Regions from separate parts of the Burkholderia sp. BCC0397 genome, predicted to be linked through region 2. Evidence: riboswitches for the same ligand, from Rfam matches in the RefSeq annotation. Region 2 holds a riboswitch; each other region holds the start of a gene.
What was found. Region 2 has a riboswitch for cobalamin ahead of HWX03_RS27080 (CbtB-domain containing protein). Riboswitches for the same ligand answer to the same signal wherever they lie in the genome.
Positions count from the first base shown of each region.

Region 1: linked by a shared signal. The riboswitch ahead of HWX03_RS22700 (iron ABC transporter permease) and the one ahead of HWX03_RS27080 (CbtB-domain containing protein) in region 2 are both predicted to bind cobalamin.
Region 3: linked by a shared signal. The riboswitch ahead of cobG (precorrin-3B synthase) and the one ahead of HWX03_RS27080 (CbtB-domain containing protein) in region 2 are both predicted to bind cobalamin.
Region 4: linked by a shared signal. The riboswitch ahead of HWX03_RS20150 (TonB-dependent receptor) and the one ahead of HWX03_RS27080 (CbtB-domain containing protein) in region 2 are both predicted to bind cobalamin.

Region 1 is NZ_CADFDL010000007.1:281,173-285,376, forward strand. It holds gene HWX03_RS22695 (ABC transporter ATP-binding protein) at 1-740, opposite strand, end outside; gene HWX03_RS22700 (iron ABC transporter permease) at 737-1,735, opposite strand; cobalamin riboswitch at 1,894-2,143, opposite strand; gene HWX03_RS22705 (ATPase) at 2,298-2,648, shown strand; gene HWX03_RS22710 (cell division protein ZapA) at 2,645-2,959, shown strand; RNA gene ssrS (6S RNA) at 3,041-3,222, shown strand; gene HWX03_RS22720 (EVE domain-containing protein) at 3,334-3,795, shown strand; gene HWX03_RS22725 (SIMPL domain-containing protein) at 3,972-4,204, shown strand, end outside.
Region 2 is NZ_CADFDL010000011.1:4,157-8,360, reverse strand. It holds gene metE (5-methyltetrahydropteroyltriglutamate--homocysteine S-methyltransferase) at 1-247, opposite strand, end outside; gene HWX03_RS27090 (LysR family transcriptional regulator) at 375-1,283, shown strand; gene HWX03_RS27085 (CbtA family protein) at 1,306-2,028, opposite strand; gene HWX03_RS27080 (CbtB-domain containing protein) at 2,042-2,251, opposite strand; cobalamin riboswitch at 2,284-2,427, opposite strand; gene HWX03_RS27075 (histidine phosphatase family protein) at 2,474-3,064, shown strand; gene HWX03_RS27070 (inorganic phosphate transporter) at 3,230-4,204, shown strand, end outside.
Region 3 is NZ_CADFDL010000010.1:124,051-128,254, forward strand. It holds gene HWX03_RS26545 (cobalt-precorrin-5B (C(1))-methyltransferase) at 1-271, opposite strand, end outside; gene cbiE (precorrin-6y C5,15-methyltransferase (decarboxylating) subunit CbiE) at 271-1,533, opposite strand; cobalamin riboswitch at 1,736-1,926, shown strand; gene cobG (precorrin-3B synthase) at 2,033-3,388, shown strand; gene HWX03_RS26560 (precorrin-8X methylmutase) at 3,381-4,007, shown strand; gene HWX03_RS26565 (precorrin-2 C(20)-methyltransferase) at 4,004-4,204, shown strand, end outside.
Region 4 is NZ_CADFDL010000006.1:143,521-147,724, forward strand. It holds gene HWX03_RS20145 (TetR-like C-terminal domain-containing protein) at 1-170, opposite strand, end outside; gene HWX03_RS20150 (TonB-dependent receptor) at 299-2,227, opposite strand; cobalamin riboswitch at 2,443-2,636, opposite strand; gene HWX03_RS20155 (hypothetical protein) at 2,839-3,087, opposite strand; gene HWX03_RS20160 (threo-3-hydroxy-L-aspartate ammonia-lyase) at 3,211-4,185, opposite strand.

The DNA.
Region 1 (4,204 bases), on a different contig from region 2:
TCGCTCGCGCGCTCGGGCGTCAGCACGTCGTGCACGGGGCCGGCCCACGCATGGCCGCGGCCGTCGAGCAACAGCGCATGCGTCGCGAAACGCCGCGCGAGGTTCAGGTCGTGACACGAAAACATCACCGTGCGCGGGCCTGCCGCGAGCCACTCGGCCAGCGCGGTCAGGCAGTCGATCTGGTGATGCAGGTCGAGATGCGCGAGCGGTTCGTCGAGCAGCATCAGCGGCGCGTCCTGGCACAGCGTCGCGGCCAGCGCGACGCGCTGCCGCTCGCCGCCCGACAGCGACATCACGTCGCGCGACGCGAGCGCGGTCAGGTCGAACGTCGCGAGCGCGTCGCGCGCGGCCGTGCGGTCGCCGTCGCGCTCCCAGCCCCAGCCGCCGAGATACGGAAAGCGGTTCAGCAGCACCGTGTCGAACACGGTCGCGCTGAACGCATCGTGCAATTGCTGCGGCATCAGCGCGCGGCGCTGCGCGAGTTGCTCGGGGCGCCACGCGGCAAGCGGCCGGCCATCGATCTCGACGTGTCCGCCGGCCGGCGGCTGCAATCCCGCGAGCGTGGCGAGCAGCGTCGTCTTGCCCGCGCCGTTCGGGCCGGCGACGCACCAGATCTCGCCGGGGCGGAACGCCTGCGTGAAGCGGTCGAGCAGCGTGCGCGCGCCGGCCTTCAGCGTCAGATCGACGGCCATGTAGTGCATGTCGCCGGCAGCGGCGTGCGGTGCGGCGGTGCCCGTCATCGCATCGGCCTCCTCAGCAACATCCACAGGAACACCGGCACGCCGATCAACGCGGTCATCACGCCCACCGGCAATTGCGCGGGCGCGATCGCGGTGCGCGCGAGCAGGTCGGCCGCCATCACGCCGCCGCCGCCCGCGAGCATCGCGGCCGGCAGCAGCATCCGCTGGTCGTTGCCGAACGCGAGCCGCAACGCATGCGGCACGACGAGCCCGACGAAGCCGATCATGCCGGCCGTCGTCACGGCGGCCGCGGCGGCCAGCGACGCGACGAGATAGATCCGCACGCGCAGGCGCGCGACCGGCACGCCGAGTGCCTGTGCGGTCGCGTCGCCGCGCAGCAGCACGTTCAGTTGCGGCGCGGCCGGCAGCGCGACGCATGCGCTCAGCAACAGCGCGCCCCACGCGAACCACGGCGCCGTCGCGCCGTTCAGGTCGCCCGTCAGCCAGAAGATGATGCCGCGCAGCCGCGCGTCGGGCGCGAGCGACAGCAACAGCGTGACGAGCGCGCCCCACCCCGCCGCGATCACGACGCCGGTGAGCAGCAGCCGCGGCGATGCGTCGCGCGATTCGCCGCGCCACAGCTCGCGCCTTGCGAGACCGAGCACGAGTGCGACCGAGACGAGCGAACCGGCGAACGCCGACGCATCGACGAGCCACCATGCGCCGCCCGCGATCATCGCGACGAGCGCAAAGCCGGCCGCGCCGCCGGACACACCCAGCACGTACGGCTCCGCGAGCGGATTGCGCAGCAGCACCTGCAACAACGCGCCGGCCAGTGCGAGCAGCGCGCCGCACGCGAAACCCGCGAGCGCGCGCGGCACGCGCAGCGTCCGGACGATATCGGCAAACAGGCTATCGCCGCCGTGCGGCACGAGCGACGCAAGCGCTTGCCACGGCGACATCGGCACGCTGCCGATCGACAGCGACGCGACGAACAGCAGCGTGACCACCGCGGCCAGCGCGGCCCAGATCACGGCGGCGCGCGCGGCGCTCATGCCGCGCACGGCCGCGCGCACGACGCGCGGCGCATCCGCTTGCGGGAGCCGGCCGGGCGCGACAGGAGCGCGTGGCGGACGATTGGGGTCGGCATCGAAGAACATTCCGTGAAACATTGCGCGCCCCGCTTCCCCGCAGGCCGCGCGTCATGGAGCCCATGCGGGCTCCCCGTCTCGGCCGGTATCCGGGCTGGCGGCGGTCCGGCTCGCCTTCCCGCGCCATGACGCGCAGTGGCCCGCGCCCGCATGCGACCTGCACGCGAAACGCGCCCGAGCCGGCCTGCGTCACGCGACGCGGCCGCTTACCGTTGCGGGGGCAGCGCAGGTTGGCGCGCTCCTGGAGCCCGCACCCTGCTTCCCGTTTAACCGCGCGTCCTGCGCGCGAGCACCGAGGCGGCGCCAGTTTAGGAGCCGGTCGCACGAGCGTCAAGGAAGCGTCCGGACCCGCACGGGACGCGCTTATTCGCGGCAAGAAGCAGGGGTGTTACGACTGGAAACGTTACAGATGTCGGATTGCACGTTATTCCGCGCTAAAATGCTGGGTCTTTAGAGGACGCAGCAAATGCTCAACGAACTCGAAACTTTATCTCAAAATATTGGCCGTCTGATTTCGCTGAACAAGCGCTATCACTCGGAACGGCTCGCGCTCGAGGAGCAGGTCGCGCAATTGCGCGCGGAAGCGGACACGGTCCGCGCGGAACTCGCGCAGCTGCGCGACGAACGCAATGCGCTCGCGGCCGAGCGCGACACGCTGTCGGCGAAGATCGACGACGCCCAGGTGAAACTGAACGCGATTCTCGAAAAGCTGCCGCGCTCGAAGAGCGCGGAGCAAGCCGACAACCAGCTCGACCTGCTCGATGCGCAGGCGCGCACGGATGGCGATGACGCGGCCAGCCACGGAGAACATGCATGAGCACCAAGCAGATCGAAGTCTCGATTCTCGGTCAGCCCTATCGGCTCGCCTGTTCGGCCGAGACCGAAGCGGCACTGCTCGAAGCGGTCGCGCGCGTCGACGCCGAGATGTCGAAAATCCGCTCGAACAGCTCGGTGCGCGGCACCGATCGCATCGCTGTGATGGCGGCGCTGTCGCTTGCATCGGAATTGCTGCGGCTGCAAACGAGCGTGCGGCACGGTGAAGCATTTCCGGCGGAGGAAATCCGTCGTACAATGCACCAGATGAACGAACAGCTCGGCGCGGTGCTCGCACAGCACGAGACGCAGTAACGTTTTAATCGATACGTCGATTCCCCTTGATCTCGACGGTCAACGGTGGTCAAATTGGCGCATCGAAACACAGTTCAGTCAGCTTCCCTGCCTGGTTCGCCAAGGTCATATATTCCTTGAACCAATGCCATGTGCACGGTTGCGGAAATTTGTAGCACGGGCGCGCGCGTCACTCTGTCTGATGTACCCGAAGTGCTGCTAACTGCGACCAATTCTGAACCTCAGGTTCAGGATGCCGGCCTAGCGGCCAAGGCGGGGGCCTATCCAACGGCATCGGGCAAGTCCCGGTGCCGTTTTCTTTTTCAGGGTCTGTTTGCATGCGGAGCGCGCATGCAAACAGACGCTCACGCCTCTTTCTGCATCGATCACGATCCATGCAATACTGGCTGATGAAGTCCGAACCGGACGAAGCAAGCATCGACGATCTCGCCAACGCACCGCAGCGCTCGCTGCCGTGGACCGGCGTGCGCAACTATCAGGCGCGCAATTTCATGCGCGACACGATGAAGATCGGCGACGGCGTGCTGTTCTATCACTCGAGCTGCCCCGAGCCGGGCATCGCCGGCCTCGCCGAAGTATCGTCGACACCCTACCCCGATCCCACGCAGTTCGATCCGAAAAGCCCCTATTACGACCCGAAATCGACGCAGGAAACACCACGCTGGCTGCTCGTCGACGTGCGCTTCGTGAAGAAGTCGCCGCTCGTGCCGCTCGCCGCGCTGCGCGAGCACGACGAGCTCGCCGACATGCGCGTGCTCGCCCGCGGCAACCGGCTGTCGATCACGCCCGTCACGCGTGCGGAATGGCGATTCATCACTGAGAAGTTGATGAAGTAGGCGCGCGCCAAAGGTCAAATCCGGTCAGTACGCCTGCCGAAACGGAACTCGCGGCGCTTTCGCGCAGCCTAAGCAACCGCTGTCGGTCGATCGGGCCGGCTGTCGTTTTTTTCGCGCGGTACGCCCGCGTCGCGCACGCGTGATCCGCCTGCGCGCCCTCGCACAAGGAGCCAACAATGACCAAGAAATCCGCACTCGCGCTGTCGCTCGCCCTCGCCGCCGCCGTTCCCGTCGCGCTGACGCTCGCGTCGCCCGCCGCGCACGCCCAGGCGGCGAACCCGCACTTTCCGGAGCCGGCGGGTGTGCTGTCGCTGTCGTCGCAGGCCAGCGCCGACGTGCCGCAGGACATCATCCACATCACGCTGTTCTACGAGCAGCAGGCCAAGGATCCGGGCAGCCTCACCGCGCA
Region 2 (4,204 bases):
CCTGCACGCGCTTCGGCAGGTTGCCGAGCGTGAAGCTCATGTCGAGCACCTGGTCGTAGAACGCGAAGTCGCCGATCGGCGCGAGATCGAGATCGCGCTGGTCGTGCCAGTGACGCCGGCGCAGCTCGGCGCCGAGCGCCTTCAGTTCGTCGCGCGACGATTCGCCCTTCCAGTAGCGTTCGAGACCGAACTTGAGTTCGCGCTGCGCGCCGATGCGCGGAAAACCGAGGTTGTGTGTCGTGACCATGAAGCTGCCGTCCAGAAGAAATAGTAGATCCGGCAGCCATCATAGGGATTTCATCCCATGAAATAAAATGGCATTATTTCATTCATCCATTAACATTTTTCATGCATTCGCTGCATGAGCACGATCCATGCTGGAACGATTCCATCTCGTCGTCATTCGTGAGGTCGAGCGCCAGGGCTCGCTGACCGCGGCGGCCAATGCGCTGCACCTCACGCAGTCGGCGCTCAGCCATACCGTCAGGAAAATCGAGCAGCAGCTCGGCACGCCGATCTGGGATCGGGAAGGCCGCGGCCTGCGGCTCACGCAGGGTGGGCAGTATCTGCTGAAGCTGGCGAACCGGCTGCTGCCGCAGTTCGAGCTCGCCGAGGAACGGATGAAGCAGTACGCGAAGGGCGAGCGCGGCACGCTGCGCATCGGGATGGAGTGCCACCCGTGCTACCAGTGGCTGCTGAAGGTCGTGTCACCCTACCTGTCGTGCTGGCCCGACGTCGACGTGGACGTGAAGCAGCGCTTCCAGTTCGGCGGCATCGGCGCACTGTTCGGTTACGACATCGACGTGCTCGTGACGCCCGATCCGCTGAACAAGCCGGGGCTGCGCTTCGATCCCGTGTTCGACTACGAACAGGTGCTGGTGGTCGCGGATGCGCACCGGTTCGCGAATGTCGACTACGTGAGCCCCGAGCAACTGACCGACGAGATCCTGATCACGTACCCGGTCGAAACCGACCGGCTCGACATCTACAACCAGTTCCTGACGCCGGCCGGCATCGTGCCGAGGCGGCACAAGTCGATCGAGACGACCGACATCATGTTGCAGATGGTCGCGAGCGGGCGCGGCGTGGCCGCGCTGCCGCGGTGGCTCGCCGACGAGTACGCGGACCGGATGCCGGTCGTGCCGGTCAAGCTCGGCAAGAAGGGCATCGCGAAGCAGATCTTCCTCGGCATCCGCGAAGCGGACGCCTCGATCGACTATCTGGCCGCATTCGTCGCGCTGGCGCGCGAATCGACGTGGAGCGCACCGCGCATGCTGCGCTAGGCGCGCCCGGCTGCCCCGCGCGTCAGGCGGCGCGCATGCCGGCGCGTTCGCCGCGCTCGACCCACGCGCCGAACAGCAGGCCGATCGTCGTCCACATGATCACCTGCATGCCGATGGCCGCCACCCGGAACTTCCACAGCAAGGCCGCCGGGAAATCGGCCGGCAGCTCGCTGACCGACGGCAGCCCGATCTGCACGGCCGCAATGATCGCGACGAACACGAGCCCGGCGACGATCGACGCGTTCCACTGGCCGAGCTTCGCCAGCAGATGGCGGCGCACGCCGACCGAGAACACCATCGTCGCGACCGAGATCGCGATCATCAGGAAGAACAGGCCGGTGCGATAGCCGATCGTGTCGGGGTCGCCGACCGACGGCGGATTGGCCGGGTACTTGAGGTTCGGCACGATCACGAGCGCGACGAACGCCGCCAGCGCCAGCCACGCGGCCAGCGGCCGTGCCGGCAGGCGGCTGCCGCGTCCGTACGCGTACGCGAAGACCAATGAGAACAGCCCGCCGAATGCCGCGCCGTAGGTCACGACGCCCGTCAGCAGCCCGAGGCCGGCCTGCGTGTGGCGGCTGACCAGTTCGGGCTCTGGTGCTTCGCCTTGGGCGGCGGCGGTTTTTTCTTCGAAGGAGATCGCCTGATCGACTTGCGGTTCGCCGACGATTCTCGCGAAACCGAATGTGAGGAGGCCTGCGGCGATGCCTGCAAGCATCCCGCGCATGAGCAGCTTTCCGACCATCGTAGGCTCCGCGTCAGTGGCAGGGAAAGCCGAGCAGATGGCGGCCGTCGTGGACGAATTCGTGCACGTACATGCCCGGCACGAGCGACGTCGCGCCCTGTTCCGCACCGACGAAATAGAGTGCGAGCAGCAGGATCAGGCCGACGAACACGGCCCACGGCAACAGCTCACGGACGGGGATGGGTGCCGGCACGACCGCCGGCTTCAGCACTGCTTCGCTCATGGATGCACCTCAGGGGAATCGCGCCCCGACAAATGATGGATGGGTACGAAGGCAGGTCTGGCTTCCGGGATCATCGATTCCCCGGTTACAGTGGCGCGGCCGCGCCGGAATTGCACCGGCTTCCACACTTCGTATCGGGCGAATTGTACGCGCGAACGTTCGCGTATTGAAGCGATGCCACATGGGCATGCGCGCCCCGCTCCGGATCATCCGACAACCGACATGAACCTGCATGCCTCGCTGCGCCTGATCGCGCACGCATCGACCCGCGCCATGCGCAGCGGCACGTTTCCCGACGACGATCCGCTCGACGCACACGGGCTCGCCGAAGCCGCTGCGCTGCGCGGCCGCTGGACGGGCGTTGCCGGCTCGCTCGTGCTGTGCAGCCCGGCACGTTGCGCAAGGCAGACCGCCGACGCACTCGGGCTGCACGCCGACATCGACGACGCGCTGCGCGACATCGATTACGGCAATTGGCGCGGCAAGCGGCTGCACGATCTCGCGCGCGACCTGCCTGACGAACTGGCCGCGTGGATCGGCACGCCGTCCGCGTCGCCGCATCGCGGCGAATCGTTCGACGCCGCCGCGCATCGGGTCGGCGCATGGTTGAGCGCGCTGCCGCCCGATCGCGACGTCGTCGCGATCACGCATGCGCCGATCGTCCGCGCGGCCATCGCGCATGTGCGGCGGATGGATCTCAGCGCGGCCATGCGTCTCGACGTGGCACCACTGTCGTGCACGACGTTCGTCGCGTCGCCGGCCGGCTGGACGCTGGCCGCGACGGACGATGACCTGCGCGATACCCACGCGTAAGCCGCTGTCGTGTTCACTATGTGAGCGAACGATGCGCCCCGACGCTTCGCATGCCGCCGCTCGCCTTACATCCCTGTAAGACACACCGTTCGTCGTCCCGACTGTCATCAAACTGACTGCTAGCCGCAGCTAGGATCGGACGAGGCTCCCCTACGAGATGTCGTCATGAATCAACCTGCTTCGTCCGCCCCGAACAATCCTGGCTCCATCGCACGCACCAGGCAGATCGGCTATGCCATGTTCCTGCTGGTGCTCGTGCTTGGTGCCGTCTATATCGCCACGCACCTGGTCGACGATCTGTCACCGGTCCGCGAAGGGTCGCTGTTCCCGTATCTGCTGCTCGGCGCCGCCCTGCTGATCGCACTCGGCTTCGAATTCGTCAACGGCTTCCACGACACCGCGAATGCGGTCGCGACCGTGATCTATACGCACTCGCTGACGCCGAACGTCGCGGTGATCTGGTCGGGCATGTGGAACTTCCTCGGCGTGATGGTCTCGAGCGGTGCCGTCGCGTTCGGCATCCTGCAGTTGCTGCCGGTCGAGCTGATCCTGCAGGTCGGCAGCGGCTCGGGCTTCGCGATGGTGTTCGCGCTGCTGATCGCCGCGATCGTCTGGAACCTCGCGACCTGGTATTTCGGGCTGCCGTCGTCGAGCTCGCATACGCTGATCGGGTCGATCATCGGCGTCGGGCTGATGAACCAGCTGATGCACGGGCCGTCCGGCACGAGCGGCGTCGACTGGGGCCAGGCGCTCGGCGTCGGCAAATCGCTGCTGCTCTCGCCGATCGTCGGCTTCCTGTGTGCGTCGCTGCTGCTGCTCGCGCTGAAGGCGCTCGTGCGGATTCCGGAGCTGTACAAGGAACCGCCGAAGGACCAGCCGCCGCCGTTCTGGATTCGCTGCCTGCTGATCCTCACCTGCACCGGCGTGTCGTTCGCGCACGGGTCGAACGACGGGCAGAAAGGGATGGGCCTCATCATGCTGATCCTGATCGGCACGGTGCCGACCGCGTATGCGCTGAACAAGGCCGTCACGCCCGCCGAATCGCAGACCTTCGTGGCGGTCGCGAACCAGGCGGCTGCGACGTTCGGGAAGTACACGAACGGTGTCGCGCCGTCCGCGAACCCGCGCACCGATGTCGAA
Region 3 (4,204 bases), on a different contig from region 2:
CGACGCGCGCGAAGATCAGCGCGCCGTGCGTGACGTCCGGATCGTCACCGGCATCCTTGATCGTGCCGGCTTCGGCGCCGTCGGCCGTGGCGCGGCAGAATTCGAGCCGCATCATCACGCGCTGCCCCTTCGGCAGCACGATCTCGACCGCGTCGTCCGCCTGGCCCGCGAGCAGCAGCCGCGCGGCCGCGAGCGACGTCGCGGTCGCGCAGCTACCGGTCGTGTAGCCGAAGCGCAGCGGCGCGGGCCGTTCGGGGGTTTCGTCGCGCATCACGCGTCCGTTGCGTTCGATGGAATCGACATATTCGACGAGCCGGCCGTGTCGGCCGCGTCGGGCTTGCGCACGTCGTACAGCGTGACCGGCAGCGGCTGCCGCCACGTGTCGAAGCGGCCGAGTGGTTCGGCATGCGCGAGCGACACGCGCGTGAGCGTGCCGCCATGCGCATCGCGCCACGCGGCGAGCGCCATCTCGCCCTGCAGCGTGACCGCGTTCGCGACCAGCCGTCCGCCGGGTTTCAGCGACGCCCAGCACGCGTCGAGCACGCCGGGCGCCGTCGCGCCGCCGCCGATGAAGATCGCGTCGGGTGCGGCGAGCCCCGCAAGCGCATCGGGCGCACGGCCCGCAACGAGTTGCAGGCCCGGCACACCGAGCGTATCGCGGTTGTGTTCGATGAAGCGCTGCCGCTCCGCATGCGCTTCGATCGCAATCGCCTGGCAGGATGGATGCGCGCGCATCCATTCGATGCCGATCGAGCCGCTGCCGGCGCCGACGTCCCACAGCAGTTCGCCGGGCGCGGGTGCGAGGCGCCCGAGCGTCATCGCGCGCAGGTCGCGCTTGGTGAGCTGGCCGTCGTGGCGGTACGCGTCGTCGGGCAGGCCGGGCGTGAGCGCGCGGCGCGGCGCGTCGGCGCCCGCCCGGCAGTCGAGCGCGACGAGATTGAGCGCAGCCGTTTCGTCGACGTTCCAGTCTTGCGCGAGGCCATCGATACGCCGCTCGAGCGGGCCGCCCAGATGTTCGAACACGCTGACGCGCGTCGGCCCGAAGCCGCGTGCCGCGAGTTCGACCGCGACGGCGGCCGGCGTGCGGCCGTCGGCGCTCAGCACGAACAGGCGCCGGCCCGGCAGCAGGTGGCGGGCCAGTGTCGCGAGCGGACGCCCGACGAGCGAGACCGCGCCGACGTCCTGCAGCGCCCAGCCGAGGCGGGCGGCCGCGAGCGACAGCGACGACGGCGCGGGCAGCACGCGCCATTCGTCGGGAGAAAGCTCGCGGGCGAGCGTCGCGCCGACGCCGAACAGCATCGGGTCGCCGCTCGCGAGCACGCACACGGGCGCGCCGCGGCGCGCGAGCAGCCCCGACAGGTCGAACGGCGACGGCCATGCTTCGCGCGCGGCCCGCAGCCGCGCGGGCAGCATGTCGAGATGCCGCTTCGCGCCTACCACGCGCGTCGCGTCGAGCAGCGCGCGCCGCGCGTGGCGTCCGAGCCCCGCGTAACCGTCGTCGCCGATGCCCACTACCGTCAGCCACGCCGTCATGCACCCTTCCCTATCGTTCGATTTCATCGTGTCACCGCGCGGCCGTAAAAGCGCCGGTGCGGCCATCCGCGTTGCAAAAAACGGCATGGTACCGTGTTCCACCCCGCGTTTCATCTGCCGGCCCGCCAGCGTCCGACCATTGCCCGCTTCGCTTGCCGCGAACGGCCAGCCGGTCGCGAATCGCGACCGAAATCGGGTATCCTACGGCCGTTCGTTCGCCGGTGCCCTTCGGGGCCGAAGAGGGAACACAGGGCGCACCGCGCGCCGCTGTGGCTGCCCCCGCAACTGTAGACAGCGAGCCGATCCCCCCTCATGCCACTGGTTTCACCGGGAAGGCCGGGAGCCGGCGCCGACCTGTCAGCCAGGAGACCTGCCGGCCAGAAAGTGCGTGCGTGCCAGTCGGCGTCGGGCGGGGTGTACCGATGCGTTGGCCGCGGCGCCACACTGTTCCGGTATCCCGTTGAATTCCGCCCACGATTCGATTCCTGCGTCGCCCGTCGTGCGCCCGTCGGCCTGCCCGGGGCTCGTGCGCGTGGTCGCGGCCGCCGACGGCGGGCTGTGCCGGATCAAGCTGCCGGGCGGCCGGCTCGATGCGCGCCAGGCGCGCGCGATCGCCGCCGCCGCGCGCCTGTATTCCGGCGCGATCGATGCGACCAATCGCGCGAATCTCCAGTTGCGCGGCATTCGCGACGGCGCGGCCGATGCGCTGGCGCACGCGTTGCTCGACGCGGGGCTCGGCCCGCGCGCAAGCGCTGACGCCGCCGCCGATACGGCCGCGCTGGCGGCGAGCGACGACGTTCGCAACGTGATGCTCAGCCCGCTCGCCGGGCACGACCCCGCCGCACTCGTCGATAGCCACGCGCTCGCCGTGCCGCTGCTCGACCTGCTGGCGAGCGAGCCGCGCCGTGGCGAACTGTCGCCGAAATTCTCGATCCAGCTCGACGGCGGCGAAGCAGTCGCGGCGCTCGATCATCCGCACGACATCTGGCTGACCGCATGGCGTCGCGGCGACGGCGCGGTACGTCTCGCGGCAGGGCTGGCCGGCTGTCCGCCGGTGGCGCACGGCGACCGGCCCGCATCGGTCGACGTATCAATCGATCAGGGCGTCGCGCTGGTTCGCGCGCTGCTGCTCGCGTTCCTCGACCTCGCGCCGGCCGACGTCACGCGGATGCGCGCGTTGCTGGCGACATGCAGCGAACGCACGCTGCTCGAGCGCGCCCGGCACTACCTGCCCTTTCCGCTCAAGGCCGATCCGGCGCTTGCCGACTGGCGGCGCACGCGTGCCGACCCTGCGTTGCGTTTCGGCGCGCGTCCATCGCGCGACGCGGCGCGTTGCAGCGTCGGCGCGCAATTCGTGCTCGGGCGGCTCGACGCGGCGCAACTGGAACGGCTCGCCGCGCTGGCCGAAGCCGATGGCGACGGCACGCTGTCGATGACGCCGTGGCAAGGCGTGTTCATGCACGGCGTGCCGAACGCGCGCGCAGCGGCGATGCACGAAGCACTCGCATCGCTCGGCCTCGTATGCGCAGCGTCCAACCCGCTGGCGACGCTCGTCGCCTGCACCGGCAGCACGGGCTGCGCGAAAGCGCACGCCGACACGAAACACGACGCGCTTGCGCTCGCCGCGCACGTCGGCCATCCGCTCGACGTGCATCTGACCGGTTGCGAGCGCCACTGCGCGTTGCCGCACCCGGCCGCACATACGCTCGTCGCGGTGGCGCCCGCGCACTACGACCTTTACCGGCGCGACGCGGCCGCGGGCCTCGGCGCCCCGCTCGCGCGCCATCTGACGATTGACCAGGCCGCGGTCCGACTCATGGACGCACGGCACAGCCAGGACACCACCGATGCTTGACTACATTCGCGACGGGCAGGAAATCTACCGCCAGTCGTTCGCGACGATCCGCGCCGAGGCCGACCTGTCGCGGGTTCCGCCCGATCTCGAGAAACTCGCGGTGCGCGTGATCCACGCGTGCGGGATGGTCGACGTCGTGTACGACCTGCGCTTCTCGGCCGGCGCCGGTGCGGCCGGCCGCGCGGCGCTCGCGGCCGGCGCGCCGATCCTGTGCGACGCGAGGATGGTCGCCGAAGGCATCACGCGCGCACGGCTGCCTGCGGCCAACCGTGTGATCTGCACGCTCGGCGAGCCGGAGGTGCCCGACCTCGCGCGGCACCTCGGCAACACGCGTTCGGCCGCCGCGCTCGAACTGTGGCGTCCGCATCTCGCGGGCAGCGTCGTCGTGATCGGCAATGCGCCGACCGCGTTGTTCCACCTGCTCGACATGATCGACGCCGGCGCGCCGCGCCCCGCGCTGATCCTCGGTTTCCCGGTCGGCTTCATCGGCGCGGCCGAATCGAAGGCGACGCTCGACGCCGACAGCCGCGGCGTGCCATACGTCGCGCTGCTCGGGCGGCGCGGCGGCAGTGCAATGGCCGCCGCCGCGGTCAATGCGCTTGCCACGGAGGTCGAATGACGAGCACGCGCGGACGGCTGTTCGGTGTCGGGGTCGGCCCCGGCGATCCCGAACTGATGACGATCAAGGCGCTACGCGTGCTGCAGGCGGCGCCCGTGGTCGCGTATTTCGTCGCGAAGGGCAAGAAAGGCAACGCGTACGGCATCGTCGAAGCGCACCTGCTCGACGGGCAGACGCAACTGCCGCTCGTCTACCCG
Region 4 (4,204 bases), on a different contig from region 2:
TCCTGCAGCGCGAACAGCGCGATGCGGCTCTTGAGATCGTCGAAGCTCGGGATATGGGAATACAGGCTCGCCAGCTTGACGTCGAAATGCCGCGCGAGCGCCGCGCCGGTGAGTTGCTCGAAGCCGCTTTCATCGGCGAGCTGCGCGCCGGCTTCGACGAGCTTGTCCACGGTAATGCCGGCACGCGCCATGACGAATACTATGCAGGTTAGTCAAAAAACTAATTCTATTAGTTTTTGCTGCGATGTCAATTTTCCGCGCGTGCCGGTGTGGCGCGTTGCGCCGATGTGCCGGGCCGTCAGAACGTATAGCTGACCTTGCCGAACGCGGTGCGCCCGAGCGTGTTGTAGCCGTACGCGGTCATGTACTGCCGGTCGAACAGGTTCGACAGCGACGCCGACACCGTCAGGTGCGAATTGATCCGGTACGACGCGCGCAGGCTTACCGTCAGGTACGACGCCAGATACTGCCGGTTGGCCGGATCGTCGAAGGTCGAGCCGCCGTACAGCAGCGACGCGCCCGTGCTCAGCGCATGCAGCTTCAGTTCGTCCCACGTGTGGTCGACGTTCAGGCTGACCGTCTGGCGCGGCCGGCGGCTGAGCCAGGTCTGGTTGGTCTCGTCCTGCGGATTCAGGATGCCGACCGCGACGCTCACCGGCGTCGAGCGGCCGATCGTCCCCTTGTACGACAGGTCGATGCCGCGAATGTGCGAACGGCCGATGTTCATCGGCGAGAACGTCGCCGGGTTGTACGCGATCAGGTTGTTGACGCGCGTGTCGTAGATCGCCGCGGTGAACGTGCCGTACGCGGTGTTCGCGTCGAGCGCGGCCTCGACCGACGTGCTGCGTTCCGGGCTGAGGGTCGGGTTGCCGTAGCCGGGGTAGTACAGGTCGTTGAACGTCGGCAGGCGGAACGCATTGCCGTACGACACGCGCGCCGTGTAGACCGGCGTGATCGCCCACGACAGCGCGGCGTTGCCGATGTTCACCGCTTGCCCGGCGATGATCTCGTGACGGCCGGCGACGAACATCGTCACGCTGCCGAGCGTCGCCGACTGGTGCAGCGAGAACGCGGAATCGTTGCGCGTTGGTACGCCGCCGGGAATATCGACCGGCAGGAACGCCTGTTCGCGCGTGAAGTCGTAGGCGAGCTTCGATTCGCCCGACAGCGGCAGGCCGAACAGGTGGAATCCGTGCTCCTGATGGGTCAGCGACGTCGACGTGCTGATCCGCTGCGAATTGATCTGGTCCGTCGCGAGGGCCGGGTTGTCCGCATGGATGAACTGGCGGTCGTTCGCATAGCCGAACGACTGGTCGAACTGCGTATCGGGCGTGATGTCGAGATGGAACGCGACGCCGGTCGTCAGTTGATGATCGAGTTCGCGATTGGCGTAGCCGCTGTTGTCGTAGGACAGATCGGAGCGGTGGTACAGCGCGAACGTCGAGATCGACCAGTTGTCGCGCGCATAGCCGAGCCGCGCATCGAGATCCTGCGCGTGATACGGATTGCGGCCGTCTTCGTGGCCGTAGAAGAACGGCCGCGTCGCATCGATGCCGGCCGTGTTGTAGTCGTGCAGCCCGAGCGAATAGGTGAGCCCGCCGAGCGCGGCCAGCGGCCCCGTCGACGGCACCGTGCCCGACGTGCGGAACTGCGTGTCGAACGTCTTGTTCGAGCCGCCGCCGAACGACACGGTGGTCTGGTTCGGCTGGTTGGCGGCGCGGCGCGTGATGAGCTGCACGACGCCGCCCATCGCGTTGTTGCCGAACGACGCGGCGGCCGGGCCGGAGATCACTTCGACGCGCTCGAACGCTTCGGTCGGCAGGTCGGCCCACGGCGCGATGCCGGTGGTCGGCGAGCCGATCCGGATGCCGTCGATGAACACGGCGACCTGGCTCGCCGACGAGCCGCGGATGCTGACCGACGCGGACGAACCCGGCCCGCCGTTCTGCGCGACGGTCACGCCCGGCAGCGTGGCGAGCGCCTGCGTGATGCTCGGGTCGGTCGGCGACAGCCGGTCGAGATCCTCGCGCGTGAGCACCTGCGTCGACGCATAGCGCCGGTCGAACGATTCGGGCAGGTGCCGCGTGTCGGTCACGCTGATCGTCGGCAGGTCCGCGCCTTGTACCGGCCCGGCGGGTTGTACAGGCGCCGTGTCGCCGGCCGCATGGGCGAGCGGGGAAAACAGCGCGGTGGCGGCGGACGTGGCAAGCAGGTGACGAATGTTCATGAAGCGGCGGGACAAAGCGTGTGGCGCGTACGACGATCGTGAGCGGAGTGTGGACAGGGGACACATGCCGACGGCGTGTCGGTGCGGCGCTTCCGGCCGGGAAGCGGATTCTGGAACGAAGGACATCTGACGGATCCTGAGGTCGGGTCGTCCATGCAACGGGCGGCCGCCAGGGGCGGTGCCTCGCGCATCGGGACACCCCGCCCGGTGCGGCTGCTGGACCTCGGGTCGATGGCAGGTCTCCTGGCTCGCGGGTCGTCGTCCGTGCCGGCCTTCCCGGTTTCCCAGTGGCATGCAGTGGCACGGATTCGCCGCTCACAGTTGCGGGGGCAGCCGCAGATTCGGGGCGTTGCCCCTGCTGCGTTCCCTTTTGATCCCATCCCTGGGAACCATCAGCGCGCAAGGGTAATGGCGGGCGCTCGGGCGCGTCAATCGTCCGGTCGCGCGCGGATGCGAAAAAACGTCATTGGTCGGCGTCGGCTTTCCAAATCCTTTCGTTCGATGTGCCCGGACAGGGTTTTCAGGTCTGAAGAAACGGCCGGGTTCGAACGCATGCCGTCGCGCCGGAACCGGCGGCCGTCGTTCCGAATGCCGGCGGCCGGCGCGTGTCGTTACATATGCGTGCCGCCGTGCGTGCGGCCGCCCGGGTCGCCGCCGCGGTCGGGCGGCGTATTGTTCTGATCGATCTTCGCGAGCACGAAGCCGGCGGGCGGCAACGCGGCGGGCGAGCGGTGCATCGCTTGCCCGACTGCAGGGTGAGGCGAGGCGGCGGGAAAACCGGATGACGTCACGCCCGGTTGAGCGAACGCCGACAGGGAAGCGGCCGCCAGGGCGGCGGCGACGATCGCGTGCGTATTCATGGCGACTCCTACACGACTGACTGACTTCGGGGACGACGTAATCAGTCTAGGGCGCGAAACTTAACGCGACGTGAAGGCTCGGCGGTGCGCGCATGACACGCATCTTCATGCGCGCCGCGACGGTCAGGCCGGTGCCGACACCAGCGCGCAGAAGTTCTCGAGATCGACGTTGCCGCCGCTGATCACCACGCCGACGCGCTTGCCCTGCAGCGCGTCCTTCATCCGCCGCGCGGCGGCGAACGACAGGCAGCCGGTCGGCTCGACGACGATCTTCATCCGCGTGGCGAAGAAGCGCATGCAGTCGACGAGTTCCGCGTCCGTCGCGGTCAGGATGTCGTCGACGTCGCGGCGGAGGATCGGGAACGTGAGGTTGCCGAGGTGCTGCGTCTGAGCGCCGTCGGCGATCGTGCGCGGCGTGTCGATGTGCACGATCGTGCCGGACCGGAACGATTGCTGGGCGTCGTTGCCGGCTTCGGGCTCGACGCCGTACAGCTTCGCATGCGGCGACAGCGCACGCGTGGCGAGCGCGGTGCCCGACAGCAGCCCGCCGCCGCCGAGCGGCGTGAACACCGCGTCGAGCGGGCCGATTTCGTCGAACAGTTCCTTGGCCGCGGTGCCCTGGCCGGCGATCACGTCCGGGTGATCGTAGGGCGGAACCAGCGTGAGCCCGTGCTGTTCCGCGAGCGCGCGCCCGATCTGCTCGCGATCCTCGGTGTAGCGGTCGTAGGTCACGACGTTGCCGCCGTAGCCGCGCGTCGCGGCCATCTTCGCGGCCGGCGCGTCCTGCGGCATCACGATCGTCGCGGGAATGCCGAGGATGCGCGCCGACAGCGCGACAGCCTGCGCATGGTTGCCCGACGAGAACGCGACGACGCCGTGGCGCCGCTGTTCCGCGTTGAAGCGCGACAGCGCATTGAACGCGCCGCGGAACTTGAAGGCGCCCATGCGCTGCAGGTTCTCGCACTTGAAGAACACCTGCGCGCCGAGCGCGTCGTCGATCGTCCGCGACGTCATCACCGGCGTGCGGTGCGCGTGGCCTTCGAGCCGGGCCGCGGCGGCGGCGACGTCGTCGTACGTGGGGAGAGTCGGAGAGTTCATGGTCGCTCGAGGGTCGAAA